Regions from separate parts of the Eubacterium limosum genome, predicted to be linked through region 1. Evidence: a T-box and tRNA genes for the amino acid it is inferred to sense, from the RefSeq annotation. Region 1 holds a T-box; the other regions hold tRNA genes.
The links. The T-box of region 1 lies ahead of alaS (alanine--tRNA ligase). A T-box ahead of a tRNA ligase gene usually reads a tRNA of that ligase, here a tRNA-Ala.

Region 2: it has a tRNA-Ala gene. The T-box ahead of alaS (alanine--tRNA ligase) is inferred to sense a tRNA for this amino acid. The anticodon was not compared.
Region 3: it has a tRNA-Ala gene. The T-box ahead of alaS (alanine--tRNA ligase) is inferred to sense a tRNA for this amino acid. The anticodon was not compared.

The regions. Positions count from the first base shown of each region.
Region 1 covers NZ_CP019962.1:1,661,670-1,668,856, forward strand. Annotated here, with positions in the region: gene B2M23_RS07675 (RrF2 family transcriptional regulator) at 12-419, shown strand; gene nifS (cysteine desulfurase NifS) at 434-1,642, shown strand; gene nifU (Fe-S cluster assembly scaffold protein NifU) at 1,688-2,065, shown strand; gene B2M23_RS07690 (AI-2E family transporter) at 2,218-3,399, shown strand; gene B2M23_RS07695 (hypothetical protein) at 3,510-4,055, shown strand; gene B2M23_RS07700 (AI-2E family transporter) at 4,036-5,103, shown strand; T-box leader at 5,181-5,399, shown strand; gene alaS (alanine--tRNA ligase) at 5,479-7,187, shown strand, end outside.
Region 2 covers NZ_CP019962.1:3,081,838-3,089,024, reverse strand. Annotated here, with positions in the region: gene B2M23_RS14430 (aminopeptidase) at 1-940, shown strand, start outside; tRNA gene B2M23_RS14425 (tRNA-Lys) at 1,462-1,537, opposite strand; tRNA gene B2M23_RS14420 (tRNA-Tyr) at 1,546-1,630, opposite strand; tRNA gene B2M23_RS14415 (tRNA-Thr) at 1,641-1,716, opposite strand; tRNA gene B2M23_RS14410 (tRNA-Asp) at 1,994-2,070, opposite strand; tRNA gene B2M23_RS14405 (tRNA-Glu) at 2,089-2,163, opposite strand; tRNA gene B2M23_RS14400 (tRNA-Asn) at 2,232-2,306, opposite strand; rRNA gene rrf (5S ribosomal RNA) at 2,316-2,432, opposite strand; rRNA gene B2M23_RS14390 (23S ribosomal RNA) at 2,510-5,373, opposite strand; tRNA gene B2M23_RS14385 (tRNA-Ile) at 5,547-5,623, opposite strand; tRNA gene B2M23_RS14380 (tRNA-Ala) at 5,641-5,716, opposite strand; tRNA gene B2M23_RS14375 (tRNA-Ala) at 5,739-5,814, opposite strand; rRNA gene B2M23_RS14370 (16S ribosomal RNA) at 5,885-7,187, opposite strand, start outside.
Region 3 covers NZ_CP019962.1:2,671,473-2,678,659, forward strand. Annotated here, with positions in the region: gene B2M23_RS12545 (ECF transporter S component) at 1-424, shown strand, start outside; rRNA gene B2M23_RS12550 (16S ribosomal RNA) at 841-2,364, shown strand; tRNA gene B2M23_RS12555 (tRNA-Ala) at 2,435-2,510, shown strand; tRNA gene B2M23_RS12560 (tRNA-Ala) at 2,533-2,608, shown strand; tRNA gene B2M23_RS12565 (tRNA-Ile) at 2,626-2,702, shown strand; rRNA gene B2M23_RS12570 (23S ribosomal RNA) at 2,876-5,739, shown strand; rRNA gene rrf (5S ribosomal RNA) at 5,815-5,931, shown strand; tRNA gene B2M23_RS12580 (tRNA-Asn) at 5,941-6,015, shown strand; tRNA gene B2M23_RS12585 (tRNA-Glu) at 6,084-6,158, shown strand; tRNA gene B2M23_RS12590 (tRNA-Asp) at 6,177-6,253, shown strand; tRNA gene B2M23_RS12595 (tRNA-Lys) at 6,282-6,357, shown strand; tRNA gene B2M23_RS12600 (tRNA-Thr) at 6,528-6,603, shown strand; tRNA gene B2M23_RS12605 (tRNA-Tyr) at 6,614-6,698, shown strand; gene B2M23_RS12610 (hypothetical protein) at 6,815-7,084, opposite strand.

The sequences.
Region 1 (7,187 bases):
GAGGTGCTACAGTGAGACTCTCCACAAAGGGCCGGTACGGTGTACTGGCTATGTATGAGCTGGCGTGCCGGTATGGCAATGGGCCAGTATCAATTAAAGAGATAGCAGAAAAACAGAATTTTTCAGACTCCTATATGGAGCAGCTTTTTTCGACCCTTAAAAAGGCGGGACTGATCGTCAGTTTAAGAGGCGCGAAGGGTGGGTACATTCTTTCAAGAGAGCCCAAGGACATCACTGTTGGTGAGATTATCCGCGCGCTGGAAGGGCCTATTGAGCTGGCCGACTGCGTCGGCGGCCCTGAGGGCTATGTCTGCCGAAAATCGGGAGAATGTGTCACCAAAGGACTCTGGATGGAAATCAGAGACAGCATTAATAACATCATTGATAACCGGTCTTTACAAGACTTAATGGATAATTGAAAGAGAGGCTTTTTATGAAAAGAATCTATTTAGATAACGCGGCAACAACAGCCGTTGACGAAGCGGTTTTGGCAGAAATGCTGCCATATTTTACAGAAAAATACGGAAACCCGTCCTCTATTTATCAGGAGGGCCGGGAAGCCAAGCGCGGCGTGGAAGCTGCCAGATTACAGCTTGCTCAGGCCATTAACGCAGACCCGAAAGAAATTTACTTCACAGCCGGTGGTTCCGAATCGGACAACTGGGCCATTAAGGGTGTGGCTTTAAAAAACAGGAAAAAGGGAAACCACATTATAACCACAGAAATCGAGCACCACGCAGTGCTCCACACCTGTGAATACCTTGAGAAGGAAGGCTTTGAAGTCACCTACCTTCCGGTTGACAAGGACGGACTTATTTCACTTGACGATCTTAAGAATGCCATCAAGGATGAAACCATTCTGGTTTCAATCATGTTTGCCAACAACGAGATCGGAACCATTGAACCCATTAAAGAAATCGGAGAAATCGTCAAGGCCAAGGGCATCATTTTCCATACCGATGCAGTGCAGGCTTTCGGGAATGTTCCCATTGACGTAAAAGACCTGAATGTGGACTTGTTGTCCCTTTCCAGCCATAAAATCTATGGACCGAAGGGCATTGGAGCCTTATATATCCGCAAGGGTGTACCGATCGACAACCTGATCCACGGCGGCGCACAGGAAAGAAGACGCCGTGCCGGCACAGAAAACACCGCTTCCATCGTTGGTTTTGGTAAGGCTGCGGAAATGGCCGCCAATGATCTGGAAGCCAACACAGCCCATTTACAAGAGCTTAGAGATGCGCTGATCAAGGGTGTAATGGAAAAAATCCCTCAGGTGCGTTTAAACGGTCATCCGACCAAGCGCCTTCCGGGGAATGCAAACTTCTGCTTTGACTATATCGAAGGGGAATCCATTCTCTTAAGCCTTGACCTTATTGGCGTTGCGGGCTCCAGCGGATCGGCCTGTACTTCAGGATCACTGGACCCGTCGCATGTACTGCTGGCCATTGGCCTGCCAGCCGGGATTGCCCACGGCTCACTGAGACTGACCATCGGCAAGCATACCACCATGGAGGACATTGAATACGTCGTTGACAATCTTGTCAATATTATCGAACGGCTGAGGAAGATGTCGCCCATCGACGCTAACAGCCCGATTGACGACGCTGTTTATGACCACGACCACCACCATCATCACTGAGAATGATGAAAAATAACGGATAAAATAAAGGAGAATAAAATCATGATGGAATATACAGATAAAGTAATGGAAAACTTCCAAAACCCTAAAAACGTGGGTGAAATGGAAGACGCTAACGGAATCGGCCAGGTAGGCAGCCCTGCCTGCGGCGATATTATGAAAATGTATTTAAAAATAAATGATGACGGTATTGTTGAGGACGCCAGTTTCAAAACCTTTGGCTGCGGTGCTGCCATTGCGACCAGCAGCATGGCCACAGAAATGATCAAGGGTAAAACCCTTGAAGAAGCCGCTGCACTGAAGAACTCAGAAGTGGTAGAAGCTCTCGGAGGACTCCCGACTGAAAAAATCCACTGCTCTGTTTTAGCTGCTGAAGCCATTCAGGCAGCCATCGAAGATTACAAATCAAAGCACAACGCATAAGCCCATGATCAAAAACGCTTTTCATTAATGAAAGGCGTTTTTTTATTTATGAGGAATCCTTTTGTTGGCAGGGCTTTAAAAAAGGGTATTAAAAAATAAGCAACTCATAATGACACAAGATTCAGTAAAAGAAAGAGGGCGAGATAGTGGAAATGAACCGAAAAACAAAGCAGGCTTTAATCGGGATTATTGTCCTGGCATTGGTTTTGTGGGCTGGCCTTAAGAATATTGATGCGGTATGGGGGGCATTTCTCGGAATTATGGGATTGATCTCACCTTTTATTATTGGCGCCGGCATCGCCTTTGTCTTAAATATCCCCATGAGTCTGATGGAAAGGCGGCTGTTTACAAAAAGGTGGCTAAAAGGAAAGCGCGTCCAAAGGCTGCGGAGGCCCCTGAGTATTCTGGCGGCGTTTTTAATTCTTATCGGTATTATGGCCCTGGTCGTTTTTCTTGTGCTTCCTGAGCTGGTAAACGCCGTTTTACTTTTTGCCAGGAGTTTTCCATCGGTTCTTGAGAATTTCCAGAGCTGGGCGGTTCGTATCCTCGGCGAGCACTCCGAAGTTTCCGCCTTTATACAGAAGTTTGATACCGGAGGACTTGAAAGTCTGAACTGGGATATGCTCAGCAAAAACCTGTTTTCCTTTTTCAGGGGCGGTGCTGCGGGATTTTTAAATACAACGCTGAACGTGGCAGCCTCGGTAGCAGGCGGTGTTTTTCATACGGTGATCGGCCTGGTGGTGGCGGTTTATCTTTTATTTCAGAAGGAAAAGCTGGGGCTTCAAACCAGAAAGCTTCTGTACGCTTACCTGCCGGAAAAGCGTGTTGACCGGATTTTGGAAATTGCCGGCCTCATCCAGGAGACTTTCAGCCATTTTGTTTCAGGCCAGTGTATCGAAGCATTGATTTTAACCGTTATTTATACCATCGTTCTGTCACTTTTACAGATGCCCTATGCTCTGACCATTGCGGTACTGATCGGCCTATTCTCACTGATACCTGTCTTTGGGGCCATTGTGGCCTGCTGTCTGGGAGGGTTTCTCATCTTAACCCTAAGCCCGGTCAAGGCGCTGATCTTTGTGGTTGCCTGTTTCATCGTGCAGCATGTCGAGGGCAATCTGATCTACCCGCATGTTGTGGGCAGTTCCATTGGTTTGTCTCCGCTTTGGATTCTGGCCGCGGTCACCATTGGCGGAGGTGCTTTCGGCATTCTGGGCATCATTGTGATGATCCCGCTCTTTTCAGTGCTCTATACACTGACCGGCGAGACAGTCAACCAACGTCTGAGCCAAAAGGACATAGACCCGCGAAAGCTTTTGAAAAAAGAAGAGTGACCTGCCGATTTGAAGAATTCTTGAGTATTCTTTCAAGACACTGTGTAAGCGGATGTGCTATAATAAAGCCATCGACAGAAATAATAAAACTTATGTAGAAAGGTGAAAAGATGAAAGCCAGTAATCTATTAAACACCCAGGTGTTTTTTGAAAATGACACACGGCTTCGGGGACTTGTGCGCGACATAAGAGTCTGTGACCACAAAATTGACTGCCTGGTCCTCTCAGAGGGCGGCCTGTTCAGCAAGGCCCAGATTATTTTTCCTTCGGATATCATCGAGGTGGATTATGACCACGTAACGCTTGGTGGAGACAAGGCCATAACCAAGCTCTCCGCAAAGGAAATGAAAGCGCGGCTCGAGGACAGCTACTCCCTTGTGAACACGCCGGTAAAGGATGTGGACGGCAAGCGTTTCGCCAAGGTCGCAGACGCGACGGTCTCAAAGGATTTTAAGGTTCAGGAATACGATTTGTCCCGCAGCTTTTTTGACGATCTGGACTACGGCTACAGCCTTGTGGATGCTGAGCATATGGAATACCGCGATAAAAGTTTGAATTATGACAAGGATATGCTGGAAATGGACCGGACACACCGTGAGGGCGGCATTCTGGAAAAGGTTTTGGGGGAGGAACATCATGAAAATATCACCCGATAAAAAACGAATTTTAATTGTCAATACCGTTGTAGTCCTGATCTGTATCCTTTTTGCGATATTTTTATGGCCCACCTTTTCGGGGATGTTCATGCCATTCTTTATGGCCATTATTTTGGCTTATCTCTTAAACCCTTTGGTTAAGATTTTTGAACGCCGGGGCTTTGGACGGGGACTTTCTGTCCTTTTTGTCTGTGTCATCGTCCTCTTGATTTTGTTCGGCGTTTTTATGAGCTTTGTCCCCAGCCTGATCAGCAACATTGCTCAGATGGTGACAAACATTCCGTCAATGCTCCAGGATTTGCAGAATTACGGCGGGCAGATTTCCGAATTTATTCAGAAATACAATGATTCGGATATGTCGAAGTATTTTAACCTTGAGCAGAGCCTGTCCCAGGTGGCCGGAATGTTCGGCAGTATGCTGCAGGGGCTGTCGAACGCCATTATCGCCAACAGCGGGCAGCTGATGAACATTATTATCGTGCCGCTGGTCACCATTTTCCTTTTACTGGACAAAGAGCTGTTTACCCAGTCCCTTATGTATCTGGTGCCCATTGATGCCAGAAATCAGGTTAAAAAAATGTTTTACGACATCGACATGGTTATCGGCGGTTTTATCCGCGGGCAGGGGCTCATGTCCATTATCGCCGGGATTCTGACCGGTGTGGGCGCTTACTTTATGGGGCTGCCCTACGCGCCGGTTATCGGTGTGATTGCGGGCGTAACGACCATGATCCCTTATTTTGGTCCGGCAGTGGGTATGGTCGTCATCTGCGTCATGGCGCTGCTGTCAAGCCCAATACAGATGGTTTATATTCTGATCTGGATGGCTATTGTTCAGGTGGTGTGCGGCAATCTGCTGGCGCCGGCGCTCATGTCTGGCAACGTTGGCCTGCACCCAGTTATCATTATTTTTTCAATCTTTTTCTTCGGCGCCATGTTCGGAGGCCTGGGGATGATTCTGGCAGTGCCAATCATGGGGACGGTCAAGGTCGTTATGAAGTACTTGATTGCGGGATTTGCGTCCTCTAAGGGCGAAATGCTCAGGTAAAAGGATATTAAAGTCCAATTCAGAATAAGACTTGACAAAAGCGAAAACATTACATATAATTTGAATGTTAAGTAAATATGAATGCAATGAGAATGACAACCTTATGACAGACCATTCAGAGAGGGAACGGCTGGTGCGAGTTTCCATGGAAGTGATAAGGCCGCCCCATTTGAGCAGCGGTTCTGAAATCAGAAGAGTGTAAGAACCGACGGCTGACAGACCGTTATTTGTTTGAGTGAGCAAAGCACCGCTTTGCTAATTTGGGTGGTACCGCGGAAATCAACTTCGTCCCTGTTTACAGGGGCGGAGTTTTATTTTTTTACTCAAAGCATCAATCATAAACTAAAACAAATTCATAAAAGGGAGAACGAAGACATGCAACCTTTAGGTTTAAACGAAATTCGTGAAAAGTTTTTAGCGTTCTTTGAGAGCAAAGGACATTTAAGATTAAAGAGCTTTCCACTGGTGCCGATCAATGACAAGAGTCTGCTTTTGATCAACTCCGGGATGGCTCCGATGAAGCCTTACTTTACAGGTGATGAAATTCCGCCGAGAAAACGGGTAACCACCTGCCAGAAGTGTATCCGTACCCCCGACATCGAAAATGTCGGCAAGACTGCCCGTCACGGTACCTTCTTTGAAATGCTCGGCAACTTTTCCTTTGGGGATTACTTCAAGAAAGAAGCCATTCCATGGGCGTGGGAATTCTGTACTGAGGTCATGGAAATGGATCCGGAAAAAATTTATGTATCCATCTATTTAGATGATGATGAAGCCCATGACATCTGGCATGACGAAATTGGCGTGCCGGAAGAGCGGATTGTCCGCCTCGGAAAAGAAGACAATTTCTGGGAACATGGACTGGGACCATGCGGCCCCTGCTCCGAGCTTTACTATGACCGTGGGGAAGAATACGGCTGCGGCAGTCCAGACTGCGCGCCAGGCTGTGAGTGCGACCGCTATGTTGAGTTCTGGAACCTGGTATTCACCCAGTTTGACAAGGATGAGGAAGGCAACTACAATCCGCTGGCTAACCCGAATATCGACACCGGCATGGGGCTGGAACGTCTGGCTACCATCATGCAGGGCGTTGACAATATCTTCGAGATTGATACCATCGGCCATATCCTGAATTATATCTGTAAAAAAGCTGGCGTTAAATACGGCGAAAATACCCAGGATGATGTTTCCATCCGCGTTATTACCGACCATGTCCGCAGTGTTACCTTTATGATCGCCGACGGCGTTATGCCAGGCAACGAAGGCCGCGGCTATGTCCTGAGACGTCTTTTAAGACGTGCAGCCCGCCATGGCAAGCTGCTTGGCATGCAGGAGCTTTTCCTTTACGATGTGGCCAAGGAAGTGGTCCGTGTCTCATCTGGTGCTTATCCAGAGCTGGCAGAAAAACAGGATTATATTCAGAAGCTGATCCGGATTGAGGAAGAACGCTTTAAAGAAACCATTGATCAGGGCCTGAGCCTGCTCGAAAAAGAGCTGGACAGCCTGATCGCACAGGAAGAAAAGGTGTTCCCAGGACAGGGCGCCTTTAAATTGTACGATACATACGGCTTCCCCTATGACCTGACAAAGGAAATTGTTGAGGAGCGTGGCCTGACCCTGATCGCCAGTGAATTTGAAGAAGCCATGCAGGAACAGCGCGAACGTGCCCGCAAGGCCCGTGCAGAGAGCGACCTGGCCGTCTGGGCAGACGATCCCTTTAACCCGCTGGGACCAGATGCATTGGTTGAATTCGTGGGTTATGAAAATCTGGAAGCAACCGGGAAAATCATCGGCCTGATCTCCGGCGAAGAGCTGGTGAGCGAAGTACATGCCGGCGAGGATGTCCTGGTGCTGCTCGATAAAACCTCCTTTTACGCTGAGAGCGGCGGACAGGTTGGCGATAAAGGCCAGATCGTCTCTGGTGACCGAGTGATCGAAGTGACCGACTGTAAAAAAGGCAGCCTTGGCCGCCATATCCACTATGGTAAGGTGGTTTCCGGAACCTTTAAAATGGACGAAGAAGTTACGACAAAGGTCAACCGCGAGCTGCGAGCTGCTACCCAGAGAAACCACACATCGACCCA
Region 2 (7,187 bases), 1.4 Mb from region 1:
CTCCGTCTACGCCGACGATCCCGACCTCCTGAAAGACGTTGACCCCGAAAAGATCAAAACCGCCTCAGCCGCTATCCAGAGCGCCACCGAAGCCTACCACATGGCCATGATGAATAATGAGTGCCGCTGGTGCGTAGTCTCCGTGCCCACAGTCGGCTGGGCCGCCAAGGTATTCCCCGGCGTCGAACCCGAAACCGCTGTCGATATGCTCTGGGAGTCTATCTTCAAAGCCACCCGGGCCGACCAGGATGACCCCATTGCTGCCTGGCACCAGTTCAATAAAAGCTTTGAGGATAAAACCCGCTTCCTCAACCACAGCCAGTTTGTCAAATTCATCTATAAAAACAGCCTGGGTACCGACATTGAAGTCGGCATGCCCGAAAACCATATCTGGGCCGGCGGCAGCGAAAAAGCCGCAGACGGCGTCGAGTTCTTCCCCAATATCCCAACCGAGGAAGTGTTCTCCGCCCCGCATAAGGACAAGGTCAACGGCACCCTGGTCAGCTCCCATCCACTCGTCTATAACGGCCAGCTCATCGACAACTTCTCGCTGACCTTTAAAGACGGCAAGGTCGTAAGCTACCAGGCCGAAACCGGCGAAGAAGCCCTCAAAAACCTCGTCGAAGCCAGCGAAGGCTCCAACTACCTGGGTGAGATCTCCTTCGTTCCCTACCACTCTCCCATTTCCGATATGGATATCCTGTTCGACAATACCCTGTTCGACGAAAACGCCTCCTGCCACTTCGCTCTGGGCGCCGCCTACCCCACCTGCGTCAAGGACGGCTCCAGCATGAGCGTGGACGAGCTCAAAGAAGCAGGGCTCAACTACTCCACCACCCACGTCGATTTCATGGTCGGCACCGAAGACCTCAGCATCACCGGCATCCAGGCCGACGGCACACAGGTCCCGATCTTTGTAAACGGCGACTGGGCCATCTAGCCCATACTATCAAAAAGAACCTTTGGCAGATCCAGCCAAAGGTTCTTTTTAAATGGAATAAGGCGACATGCCAAAACGACACACCATCCTGCGCACTCAGCCCCAACGCAATTTTTCACCAAATCCTTGTGAGATGACACGCCAAAACAGCGCGCCATGTCCCCTTCTCAGCATTCAAGCCGCCTGGGTTGTTCTTTAAATAAAAAAAAGCAACTGCTTTCACAGCTGCTTAGAGTATCAAAAAGCTTTAGAAGACGGAGCCCTTTACCTAAGGAGGAAAAAAGTGTCCTGCGGGTGCCGCCTTCACACGCGTTTCTTCTTCACTAAAGTAGAAGATTTATCTCTCCAGTGGCCGGCTCCTTCAGCAATACGAGTCGATTCCCGGCCGTCTGCCGCAACGCCTGGACCTTTATTCTTATCTGGATAAAGGGTGCAGTCTCCCTCTCTTAGCGTTCAAGCCGCCTAAGTTATTCTTTAAATAAAAAAAGCAACTGTTTTCACAGCTGCCATATCTTCTAAAATGGTGACCCATGGGCGACTTGAACGCCCGACACCCTGATTAAAAGTCAGATGCTCTACCAACTGAGCTAATGGGTCATAAAAAGTGGTGGGGAGAGATGGATTCGAACCATCGTAGACTCAGTCAACGGATTTACAGTCCGCCCCCTTTAGCCACTCGGGCATCTCCCCAAAATAAAAATGGAGCTGATGATAGGACTTGAACCTACAACCTGCTGATTACAAATCAGCTGCTCTGCCAATTGAGCCACATCAGCTTAATGATAAACCTATTAAATTCCAATTCGAACAGCTGCTGCTCCCGGCCATCTGCCTGACTAAGCGATTCACGCCAAATCACAGATTTGGGTTCTCTGCTTATGCCAATTGAGCCACATCAGCTTAATGATAAACCTATTAAATTCCAATTCGAACAGTTGCTACTCCCGGCCATCTGCCTGACTAAACGATTCACGCCAAATCACAGATTTGGGTTCTCTGCTTATGCCAATTGAGCCACATCAGCTTAAATAATATCAGATATTAAGATAAAAATGGCGACCTGGAAGAGACTCGAACTCTCGACCTCCAGCGTGACAGGCTGGCATTCTAACCAACTGAACTACCAGGCCGCATGGTGTTATTAAAAATGGTGACCCCTGGGGGATTCGAACCCCCGTAACCGCCGTGAAAGGGCGGTGTCTTAACCGCTTGACCAAGGGGCCAAATGTCTTTGGCTTAAAAAGACGGATATGGAAAAGTTCCTGCTTATCCATATCCGTTTGTCTTCAAATGGCTCCCCAGGTAGGATTCGAACCTACAGCCTATCGGTTAACAGCCGAGTGCTCCACCGTTGAGCTACTGAGGATTATTTAAGACCCCGCGATGTCCTATCCTCCCAGGCAGTTGCCCACCAAGTACTTTCAGCGCTGAAGGACTTTACTTCTGTGTTCGGTATGTAAACAGGTGTTTCCCCTTCGCCATCATCACGAGATCAATCTTGCGTTTTTATTCGGTTGTTTTGGTCACTCAAAACAACATAAAGGAAAAGAGTTTTCAAAATGTCTTGATGGGATCAAGACCTCGGCCGATTAGTACTGGTCAGCTCCATACATTGCTGCACTTCCACCTCCAGCCTATCTACCTGGTCGTCTTCCAGAGGCCTTACTTCTTTCGAATGAGATATCTTATCTTAAGGGGGGCTTCGTGCTTAGATGCCTTCAGCACTTATCCCTTCCAAACTTAGCTACCCAGCGATGCTCCTGGCGGAACAACTGGTGCACCAGCGGTTTGTCCATTCCGGTCCTCTCGTACTAGGAACAGCTCCTTTCAAATATCTTACGCCCACGACGGATAGGGACCGAACTGTCTCACGACGTTCTGAACCCAGCTCGCGTGCCTCTTTAATGGGCGAACAGCCCAACCCTTGGGACCTGCTTCAGCCCCAGGATGAGACGAGCCGACATCGAGGTGCCAAACCTCCCCGTCGATGTGGACTCTTGGGGGAGATAAGCCTGTTATCCCCGAGGTAGCTTTTATCCGTTGAGCGATGGCCCTTCCACTCGGAACCACCGGATCACTAAGCCCGACTTTCGTCTCTGCTCGAGATGTCTCTCTCGCAGTCAATCACCCTTCTGCCTTTGCACTCTTACAGATGGTTTCCAACCATCCTGAGGGTAACTTTGGGCGCCTCCGATACTTTTTAGGAGGCGACCGCCCCAGTCAAACTGCCCATCTGACACTGTCCGCTTGCCGGATTACGGCAACGCGTTAGAATTCCAATATAACAAGAGTGGTATCCCAACAATGGCTCGGCACACACTGGCGTGCATGCTTCTCTGCCTCCCACCTATCCTGTACATGTTATATCAAAACTCAATGCCAGACTACAGTAAAGCTCTACGGGGTCTTTCCGTCCTGTCGCGGGTAACTCGCATCTTCACGAGTACTACAATTTCACCGGGTGTGTTGTCGAGACAGCGCTCAAATCGTTACGCCTTTCGTGCGGGTCAGAACTTACCTGACAAGGAATTTCGCTACCTTAGGACCGTTATAGTTACGGCCGCCGTTTACTGGGGCTTAAGTTCGCACCTTCGCTTACGCTAAGCACTCCCCTTAACCTTCCAGCACCGGGCAGGCGTCAGCCCCTATACGTCATCTTTCGATTTAGCAGAGACCTGTGTTTTTGCTAAACAGTCGCTTGAGCCTCTTCTCTGCGGCCCCCGAAGGGGCACTCCTTCTCCCGAAGTTACGGAGTCATTTTGCCGAGTTCCTTAACAACACTTCTCCCGCTCATCTTAGGATTCTCTCCTCGCCTACCTGTGTCGGTTTACGGTACGGGTACCTCTTTGCTCGATAGAAGCTTTTCTTGACAGCGTGAAATCGGCGACTTCCCTACTTATTTTTCGTTCCGCATCACAGCTTGACCTTATGCAATGGGGGATTTGCCTCCCGCTGCAGTCTCACTGCTTGCCCCGGCTCTTCCAACGGCCGGGTTCGCTTATCCTTCTGTGTCACTCCATTTCTCAAACGCATTGAGGTAGTACTGGAATTTCAACCAGTTGTCCATCGCCTACGTCTTTTGACCTCGGCTTAGGCCCCGACTAACCCTGAGCGGACGAGCCTTCCTCAGGAAACCTTGGGCTTTCGATGGTGAAGATTCTCACTTCACTTTCGCTACTCATGCCAACATTCTCTCTTCTCTTAAGTCCACCATCCCTTACGAAATGGCTTCGCCCCTAAGAGATTGCTCCCCTACCACTGTACCTTATGGTACAATCCATCGCTTCGGTGCCTGATTTTAGCCCCGTTCATTTTCGGCGCACCACCACTCGACCAGTGAGCTATTACGCACTCTTTAAATGTATGGCTGCTTCTAAGCCAACATCCTGGTTGTTTGTGCAGTGACACATCCTTTCCCACTTAATCAGTACTTGGGGACCTTAGCGGATGGTCTGGGCTGTTTCCCTTTTGACAATGAAACTTATCTCCCACTGTCTGACTGCCCTGTTAAAATGCACGGCATTCGGAGTTTGATATGGTTCGGTAAGCTTGACGCCCCCTACCCAATTCAGTGCTCTACCTCCGTCATTCATCACAGAACGCTAGCCCTAAAGCTATTTCGGGGAGAACCAGCTATCTCCGTGTTCGATTGGAATTTCACCCCTATCCACAACTCATCCAAGCCTTTTTCAACAGACACTGGTTCGGGCCTCCACTTGGTTTTACCCAAGCTTCACCCTGGTCATGGATAGATCACACGGTTTCGGGTCTACAGCATGCAACTAAGGCGCCCTATTCAGACTCGCTTTCGCTTCGGCTCCGCACCTGAAGTGCTTAACCTCGCTACATACCGTAACTCGTTGGCCCGTTCTACAAAAAGCACACTGTCACTTGCGCTCCAGCTGCTTGTAAGCACAGGGTTTCAGTTTCTATTTCACTCCCCTCCCGGGGTTCTTTTCACCTTTCCCTCACGGTACTTTCCGCTATCGGTCACTGGGTAGTATTTAGCCTTGGGGGGTGGGCCCCCCATCTTCCCACAGGGTTTCACGTGTCCCGTGGTACTCCTCGAATCTCCTCATCTCGGCTTTTCGCATACGCGCGTCTTACGCTCTTTGCGGGGCCTTCCCATGCCCTTCTGCTAAACGGAAATGATTGATGGATTCTGGGCTCTTCCTCGTTCGCTCGCCGCTACTTAAGGAATCGATGTTTCTTTCTTTTCCTCCGGGTACTAAGATGTTTCAGTTCCCCGGGTTCCCTCCGTTAAGCTATGGATTCACTTAACGGTGACGGCCCTTCTGACCGCCGGGTTTCCCCATTCGGACACCCACGTCTCAACGGATATGTGCTCCTAAACGTGGCTTTTCGCAGCTTGTCGCGTCCTTCTTCGGCTCCCAGTGCCAAGGCATTCACCCTGTGCTCTTTGTTTCTTGATCTCCACGAATGCTTTCGCATTTCGTTTTGTTTTTCTTTTGTTCTCTTTCTGAGCTCAAAAGAATGTTGTTTTTGAAATTGCATTTATTAAGAAGTTTTTTACTTTGTTTAATATTTGCTCTTTACTCTTTTTTCTTTATGTTGTTTTCAATGACCAATGTATGATGTTTAATCATGGTGGGCTTGGGAGGACTTGAACCTCCGACCTCACGCTTATCAGGCGTGCGCTCTAACCACCTGAGCTACAAGCCCATATTTTATTATCAATATGGTGGAGACGAGGAGACTCGAACTCCTGACCTTCTGCATGCGAAGCAGACGCTCTCCCAACTGAGCCACGCCCCCGCAATTGCTTTTTATGATAAGATGGTGGAGATGAGGAGATTCGAACTCCTGACCCCCTGCTTGCAAGGCAGGTGCTCTCCCAACTGAGCTACACCCCCAGATTATCATTTTTGTGTATGACTTTGGGTCATACAAAAGAAAATAGTACCATGACTTCCTGTTCCCTAGAAAGGAGGTGATCCAGCCGCACCTTCCGATACGGCTACCTTGTTACGACTTCACCCCAATTACTAGCCCCACCTTCGACTGCTGAGTCCTTGCGGTTCTCTCACAGGCTTCGGGTGTTGCCAACTCTCGTGGTGTGACGGGCGGTGTGTACAAGACCCGGGAACGCATTCACCGCGGCATTCTGATCCGCGATTACTAGCAACTCCAACTTCATGCAGGCGAGTTGCAGCCTGCAATCCGAACTGGGATCTGTTTTAAGGGATTTGCTTCACCTCGCGGCTTCGCGGCCCTCTGTTCAGACCATTGTAGCACGTGTGTAGCCCAGGTCATAAGGGGCATGATGATTTGACGTCGTCCCCACCTTCCTCCGTATTGTCTACGGCAGTCCCTCTAGAGTGCCCAACTTAATGCTGGCAACTAAAGGCAGGGGTTGCGCTCGTTGCGGGACTTAACCCAACATCTCACGACACGAGCTGACGACAACCATGCACCACCTGTCTCTCTGTTCCCGAAGGAAACTTCCTATCTCTAGGCTCGTCAGAGGATGTCAAGACCTGGTAAGGTTCTTCGCGTTGCTTCGAATTAAACCACATGCTCCGCTGCTTGTGCGGGTCCCCGTCAATTCCTTTGAGTTTCAACCTTGCGGTCGTACTCCCCAGGCGGAATGCTTATTGTGTTAACTGCGGCACTGAGTTTCCCCAACACCTAGCATTCATCGTTTACGGCGTGGACTACCAGGGTATCTAATCCTGTTCGCTCCCCACGCTTTCGCACCTCAGCGTCAGTATTTGTCCAGCAAGCCGCCTTCGCCGCTGGTGTTCCTCCTAATATCTACGCATTTCACCGCTACACTAGGAATTCCACTTGCCTCTCCAATACTCAAGTCTACCAGTTTCCAATGCACTTCACCGGTTGAGCCGGTACCTTTCACATCAGACTTAATAGACCGCCTACGCGCCCTTTACGCCCAGTCATTCCGGACAACGCTTGTCCCCTACGTATTACCGCGGCTGCTGGCACGTAGTTAGCCGGGACTTCCTCATTGGGTACCGTCATTCTTCTTCCCCAATAACAGAGCTTTACGATCCGAAAACCTTCTTCACTCACGCGGTATTGCTGCGTCAGGGTTGCCCCCATTGCGCAATATTCCCCACTGCTGCCTCCCGTAGGAGTCTGGACCGTGTCTCAGTTCCAGTGTGACCGTTCGCCCTCTCAGACCGGTTACCCATCGTCGCCTTGGTGGGCTGTTATCTCACCAACTAGCTAATGGGACGCGGGTCCATCCTATGGCACCGGAGTTTTC
Region 3 (7,187 bases), 1.0 Mb from region 1:
CGGTACATTTATGTTTGGGCCGTTAGGTGGCCTGGTTTTAACAGCGGTTGTCTCTATTTTACAGGGATTAACGGTAAGTTCGGCCAGCGGTATTATCGGCATTATGATGCATTTCTTTGCGACGGGAAGCTTTGTCCTAGTGGCAGGCAATATTTATAAGAAGCATCGTACACGGAAGGGCGCTGTTGTTGGACTGCTCTTTGGAGCCCTGGCAATGACGATCACAATGGTTATCTGGAATCTGATTTTCACACCGCTGTTTATGGGAACACCAATTGAGGCGGTTATAGCAATGCTCATTCCAGTCATTATACCATTTAATTTAATTAAAACAGGTGTCAATGCGCTCATTACATTTATTGTCTACAAGTCTGTATCAAAGGTGTTAGGCATGGAAATCAAAGAAACAAAGCTGGCTGAATAAGCCTGAATAAGCCATTGAGAAGCGAAATCTTCACGGATTTCGCTTTTTTTATAAAAAAAATCAAATAACCTATTGACAGTTCATAAAAAAGCTGATAAACTATGTCAAGTCGTCAGCAATAAGGCGCTGCTGATTTTGAGTAAAAGTCTTCGAAAAAAGATTTTGAAAAAAGCAAAAAAGCGCTTGACAACAGCCTGTGAGATGTTGTATCATAAACAAGCTGTCAAGGACGGCAGATGAATCTCTTCATTAGTATAGATAAAGAGGTTCGGGTCATAGAAAAGAGAATAGTACCATAAAACCTGAAATTCCAGCTGATGAAAATCAGCAAAGGATAAAACGCAAGTGCGATGAACACTTCAAAAAAATCATCACATGAACCAGATCAAGAAGCCGAAAGGCTAAACGATAAACTTTTTATTGAGAGTTTGATCCTGGCTCAGGACGAACGCTGGCGGTATGCTTAACACATGCAAGTCGAACGAGAAGGTTTTGAATGATCCTTCGGGTGAAATTAGAACTGGAAAGTGGCGAACGGGTGAGTAACGCGTGGGTAACCTGCCCTATGGAAAGGAATAGCCTCGGGAAACTGGGAGTAAAGCCTTATATTATGGTTTTGTCGCATGGCAAGATCATGAAAACTCCGGTGCCATAGGATGGACCCGCGTCCCATTAGCTAGTTGGTGAGATAACAGCCCACCAAGGCGACGATGGGTAACCGGTCTGAGAGGGCGAACGGTCACACTGGAACTGAGACACGGTCCAGACTCCTACGGGAGGCAGCAGTGGGGAATATTGCGCAATGGGGGCAACCCTGACGCAGCAATACCGCGTGAGTGAAGAAGGTTTTCGGATCGTAAAGCTCTGTTATTGGGGAAGAAAACATGACGGTACCCAATGAGGAAGTCCCGGCTAACTACGTGCCAGCAGCCGCGGTAATACGTAGGGGACAAGCGTTGTCCGGAATGACTGGGCGTAAAGGGCGCGTAGGCGGTCTATTAAGTCTGATGTGAAAGGTACCGGCTCAACCGGTGAAGTGCATTGGAAACTGGTAGACTTGAGTATTGGAGAGGCAAGTGGAATTCCTAGTGTAGCGGTGAAATGCGTAGATATTAGGAGGAACACCAGTGGCGAAGGCGGCTTGCTGGACAAATACTGACGCTGAGGTGCGAAAGCGTGGGGAGCGAACAGGATTAGATACCCTGGTAGTCCACGCCGTAAACGATGAATGCTAGGTGTTGGGGAAACTCAGTGCCGCAGTTAACACAATAAGCATTCCGCCTGGGGAGTACGACCGCAAGGTTGAAACTCAAAGGAATTGACGGGGACCCGCACAAGCAGCGGAGCATGTGGTTTAATTCGAAGCAACGCGAAGAACCTTACCAGGTCTTGACATCCTCTGACGAGCCTAGAGATAGGAAGTTTCCTTCGGGAACAGAGAGACAGGTGGTGCATGGTTGTCGTCAGCTCGTGTCGTGAGATGTTGGGTTAAGTCCCGCAACGAGCGCAACCCCTGCCTTTAGTTGCCAGCATTAAGTTGGGCACTCTAGAGGGACTGCCGTAGACAATACGGAGGAAGGTGGGGACGACGTCAAATCATCATGCCCCTTATGACCTGGGCTACACACGTGCTACAATGGTCTGAACAGAGGGCCGCGAAGCCGCGAGGTGAAGCAAATCCCTTAAAACAGATCCCAGTTCGGATTGCAGGCTGCAACTCGCCTGCATGAAGTTGGAGTTGCTAGTAATCGCGGATCAGAATGCCGCGGTGAATGCGTTCCCGGGTCTTGTACACACCGCCCGTCACACCACGAGAGTTGGCAACACCCGAAGCCTGTGAGAGAACCGCAAGGACTCAGCAGTCGAAGGTGGGGCTAGTAATTGGGGTGAAGTCGTAACAAGGTAGCCGTATCGGAAGGTGCGGCTGGATCACCTCCTTTCTAGGGAACAGGAAGTCATGGTACTATTTTCTTTTGTATGACCCAAAGTCATACACAAAAATGATAATCTGGGGGTGTAGCTCAGTTGGGAGAGCACCTGCCTTGCAAGCAGGGGGTCAGGAGTTCGAATCTCCTCATCTCCACCATCTTATCATAAAAAGCAATTGCGGGGGCGTGGCTCAGTTGGGAGAGCGTCTGCTTCGCATGCAGAAGGTCAGGAGTTCGAGTCTCCTCGTCTCCACCATATTGATAATAAAATATGGGCTTGTAGCTCAGGTGGTTAGAGCGCACGCCTGATAAGCGTGAGGTCGGAGGTTCAAGTCCTCCCAAGCCCACCATGATTAAACATCATACATTGGTCATTGAAAACAACATAAAGAAAAAAGAGTAAAGAGCAAATATTAAACAAAGTAAAAAACTTCTTAATAAATGCAATTTCAAAAACAACATTCTTTTGAGCTCAGAAAGAGAACAAAAGAAAAACAAAACGAAATGCGAAAGCATTCGTGGAGATCAAGAAACAAAGAGCACAGGGTGAATGCCTTGGCACTGGGAGCCGAAGAAGGACGCGACAAGCTGCGAAAAGCCACGTTTAGGAGCACATATCCGTTGAGACGTGGGTGTCCGAATGGGGAAACCCGGCGGTCAGAAGGGCCGTCACCGTTAAGTGAATCCATAGCTTAACGGAGGGAACCCGGGGAACTGAAACATCTTAGTACCCGGAGGAAAAGAAAGAAACATCGATTCCTTAAGTAGCGGCGAGCGAACGAGGAAGAGCCCAGAATCCATCAATCATTTCCGTTTAGCAGAAGGGCATGGGAAGGCCCCGCAAAGAGCGTAAGACGCGCGTATGCGAAAAGCCGAGATGAGGAGATTCGAGGAGTACCACGGGACACGTGAAACCCTGTGGGAAGATGGGGGGCCCACCCCCCAAGGCTAAATACTACCCAGTGACCGATAGCGGAAAGTACCGTGAGGGAAAGGTGAAAAGAACCCCGGGAGGGGAGTGAAATAGAAACTGAAACCCTGTGCTTACAAGCAGCTGGAGCGCAAGTGACAGTGTGCTTTTTGTAGAACGGGCCAACGAGTTACGGTATGTAGCGAGGTTAAGCACTTCAGGTGCGGAGCCGAAGCGAAAGCGAGTCTGAATAGGGCGCCTTAGTTGCATGCTGTAGACCCGAAACCGTGTGATCTATCCATGACCAGGGTGAAGCTTGGGTAAAACCAAGTGGAGGCCCGAACCAGTGTCTGTTGAAAAAGGCTTGGATGAGTTGTGGATAGGGGTGAAATTCCAATCGAACACGGAGATAGCTGGTTCTCCCCGAAATAGCTTTAGGGCTAGCGTTCTGTGATGAATGACGGAGGTAGAGCACTGAATTGGGTAGGGGGCGTCAAGCTTACCGAACCATATCAAACTCCGAATGCCGTGCATTTTAACAGGGCAGTCAGACAGTGGGAGATAAGTTTCATTGTCAAAAGGGAAACAGCCCAGACCATCCGCTAAGGTCCCCAAGTACTGATTAAGTGGGAAAGGATGTGTCACTGCACAAACAACCAGGATGTTGGCTTAGAAGCAGCCATACATTTAAAGAGTGCGTAATAGCTCACTGGTCGAGTGGTGGTGCGCCGAAAATGAACGGGGCTAAAATCAGGCACCGAAGCGATGGATTGTACCATAAGGTACAGTGGTAGGGGAGCAATCTCTTAGGGGCGAAGCCATTTCGTAAGGGATGGTGGACTTAAGAGAAGAGAGAATGTTGGCATGAGTAGCGAAAGTGAAGTGAGAATCTTCACCATCGAAAGCCCAAGGTTTCCTGAGGAAGGCTCGTCCGCTCAGGGTTAGTCGGGGCCTAAGCCGAGGTCAAAAGACGTAGGCGATGGACAACTGGTTGAAATTCCAGTACTACCTCAATGCGTTTGAGAAATGGAGTGACACAGAAGGATAAGCGAACCCGGCCGTTGGAAGAGCCGGGGCAAGCAGTGAGACTGCAGCGGGAGGCAAATCCCCCATTGCATAAGGTCAAGCTGTGATGCGGAACGAAAAATAAGTAGGGAAGTCGCCGATTTCACGCTGTCAAGAAAAGCTTCTATCGAGCAAAGAGGTACCCGTACCGTAAACCGACACAGGTAGGCGAGGAGAGAATCCTAAGATGAGCGGGAGAAGTGTTGTTAAGGAACTCGGCAAAATGACTCCGTAACTTCGGGAGAAGGAGTGCCCCTTCGGGGGCCGCAGAGAAGAGGCTCAAGCGACTGTTTAGCAAAAACACAGGTCTCTGCTAAATCGAAAGATGACGTATAGGGGCTGACGCCTGCCCGGTGCTGGAAGGTTAAGGGGAGTGCTTAGCGTAAGCGAAGGTGCGAACTTAAGCCCCAGTAAACGGCGGCCGTAACTATAACGGTCCTAAGGTAGCGAAATTCCTTGTCAGGTAAGTTCTGACCCGCACGAAAGGCGTAACGATTTGAGCGCTGTCTCGACAACACACCCGGTGAAATTGTAGTACTCGTGAAGATGCGAGTTACCCGCGACAGGACGGAAAGACCCCGTAGAGCTTTACTGTAGTCTGGCATTGAGTTTTGATATAACATGTACAGGATAGGTGGGAGGCAGAGAAGCATGCACGCCAGTGTGTGCCGAGCCATTGTTGGGATACCACTCTTGTTATATTGGAATTCTAACGCGTTGCCGTAATCCGGCAAGCGGACAGTGTCAGATGGGCAGTTTGACTGGGGCGGTCGCCTCCTAAAAAGTATCGGAGGCGCCCAAAGTTACCCTCAGGATGGTTGGAAACCATCTGTAAGAGTGCAAAGGCAGAAGGGTGATTGACTGCGAGAGAGACATCTCGAGCAGAGACGAAAGTCGGGCTTAGTGATCCGGTGGTTCCGAGTGGAAGGGCCATCGCTCAACGGATAAAAGCTACCTCGGGGATAACAGGCTTATCTCCCCCAAGAGTCCACATCGACGGGGAGGTTTGGCACCTCGATGTCGGCTCGTCTCATCCTGGGGCTGAAGCAGGTCCCAAGGGTTGGGCTGTTCGCCCATTAAAGAGGCACGCGAGCTGGGTTCAGAACGTCGTGAGACAGTTCGGTCCCTATCCGTCGTGGGCGTAAGATATTTGAAAGGAGCTGTTCCTAGTACGAGAGGACCGGAATGGACAAACCGCTGGTGCACCAGTTGTTCCGCCAGGAGCATCGCTGGGTAGCTAAGTTTGGAAGGGATAAGTGCTGAAGGCATCTAAGCACGAAGCCCCCCTTAAGATAAGATATCTCATTCGAAAGAAGTAAGGCCTCTGGAAGACGACCAGGTAGATAGGCTGGAGGTGGAAGTGCAGCAATGTATGGAGCTGACCAGTACTAATCGGCCGAGGTCTTGATCCCATCAAGACATTTTGAAAACTCTTTTCCTTTATGTTGTTTTGAATGACCAAAAACCGAATAAAAACGCAAGATTGATCTCGTGATGATGGCGAAGGGGAAACACCTGTTTACATACCGAACACAGAAGTAAAGTCCTTCAGCGCTGAAAGTACTTGGTGGGCAACTGCCTGGGAGGATAGGACATCGCGGGGTCTTAAATAATCCTCAGTAGCTCAACGGTGGAGCACTCGGCTGTTAACCGATAGGCTGTAGGTTCGAATCCTACCTGGGGAGCCATTTGAAGACAAACGGATATGGATAAGCAGGAACTTTTCCATATCCGTCTTTTTAAGCCAAAGACATTTGGCCCCTTGGTCAAGCGGTTAAGACACCGCCCTTTCACGGCGGTTACGGGGGTTCGAATCCCCCAGGGGTCACCATTTTTAATAACACCATGCGGCCTGGTAGTTCAGTTGGTTAGAATGCCAGCCTGTCACGCTGGAGGTCGAGAGTTCGAGTCTCTTCCAGGTCGCCATTTTTATCTTAATATTACCAATTTTTGTGACCCATTAGCTCAGTTGGTAGAGCATCTGACTTTTAATCAGGGTGTCGGGCGTTCAAGTCGCCCATGGGTCACCATTTTTTTATTTGTTTTAGGTTTTATAATTCAATAAGTTTATATTAAGCTGATGTGGCTCAATTGGCATAAGCAGAGAACCCAAATCTGTGATTTGGTGTGAATCGCTTAGTTAGGCAGATGGCCGGGAGCAGCAATTGTTCGAATTGGAATTTAATAGGTTTATCATTAAGCTGATGTGGCTCAATTGGCAGAGCAGCTGATTTGTAATCAGCAGGTTGTAGGTTCAAGTCCTATCATCAGCTCCATTTTTATTTTGGGGAGATGCCCGAGTGGCTAAAGGGGGCGGACTGTAAATCCGTTGACTGAGTCTACGATGGTTCGAATCCATCTCTCCCCACCATTATAACGATCGTTGGATCGTTTTTTTTATTGCAAAAATTCAACCCGTATTGTTACGATACGGGTTGAATACAAAAGGCCTCTCTTAATTGAGAGGCCCCAAGGTTCAAAGTATAATTATTTACCGCCACAGGCTGTTCGATTTGGATGTCTTGTGACAAAACCATTAATATCTTCTTTTGGGTTGTAAACAGAAAGAATCATTGTTCCTTCATTAAGGTCTAATTTGTGTTCAGAATACTCGGTTAATTTTTCGATTTCCAAAACAGCAGCCTTCGCTTCATCAACATTTGTAAATTCTTCCAGTGAAACTGTAGCGATGCCATCATCTGAATAATTTGCAGATTCCATCTTTTTCAGTAAGGTTTTTGAAATATCATTCAACATAGTAACCACCTTTAATCCTTTCATCGATTACGTGACCTATTTTGATTATACGATAACTTTGAAGTCTTGTCCACAAGATGTCAAAAATTTACTACTAATCAAA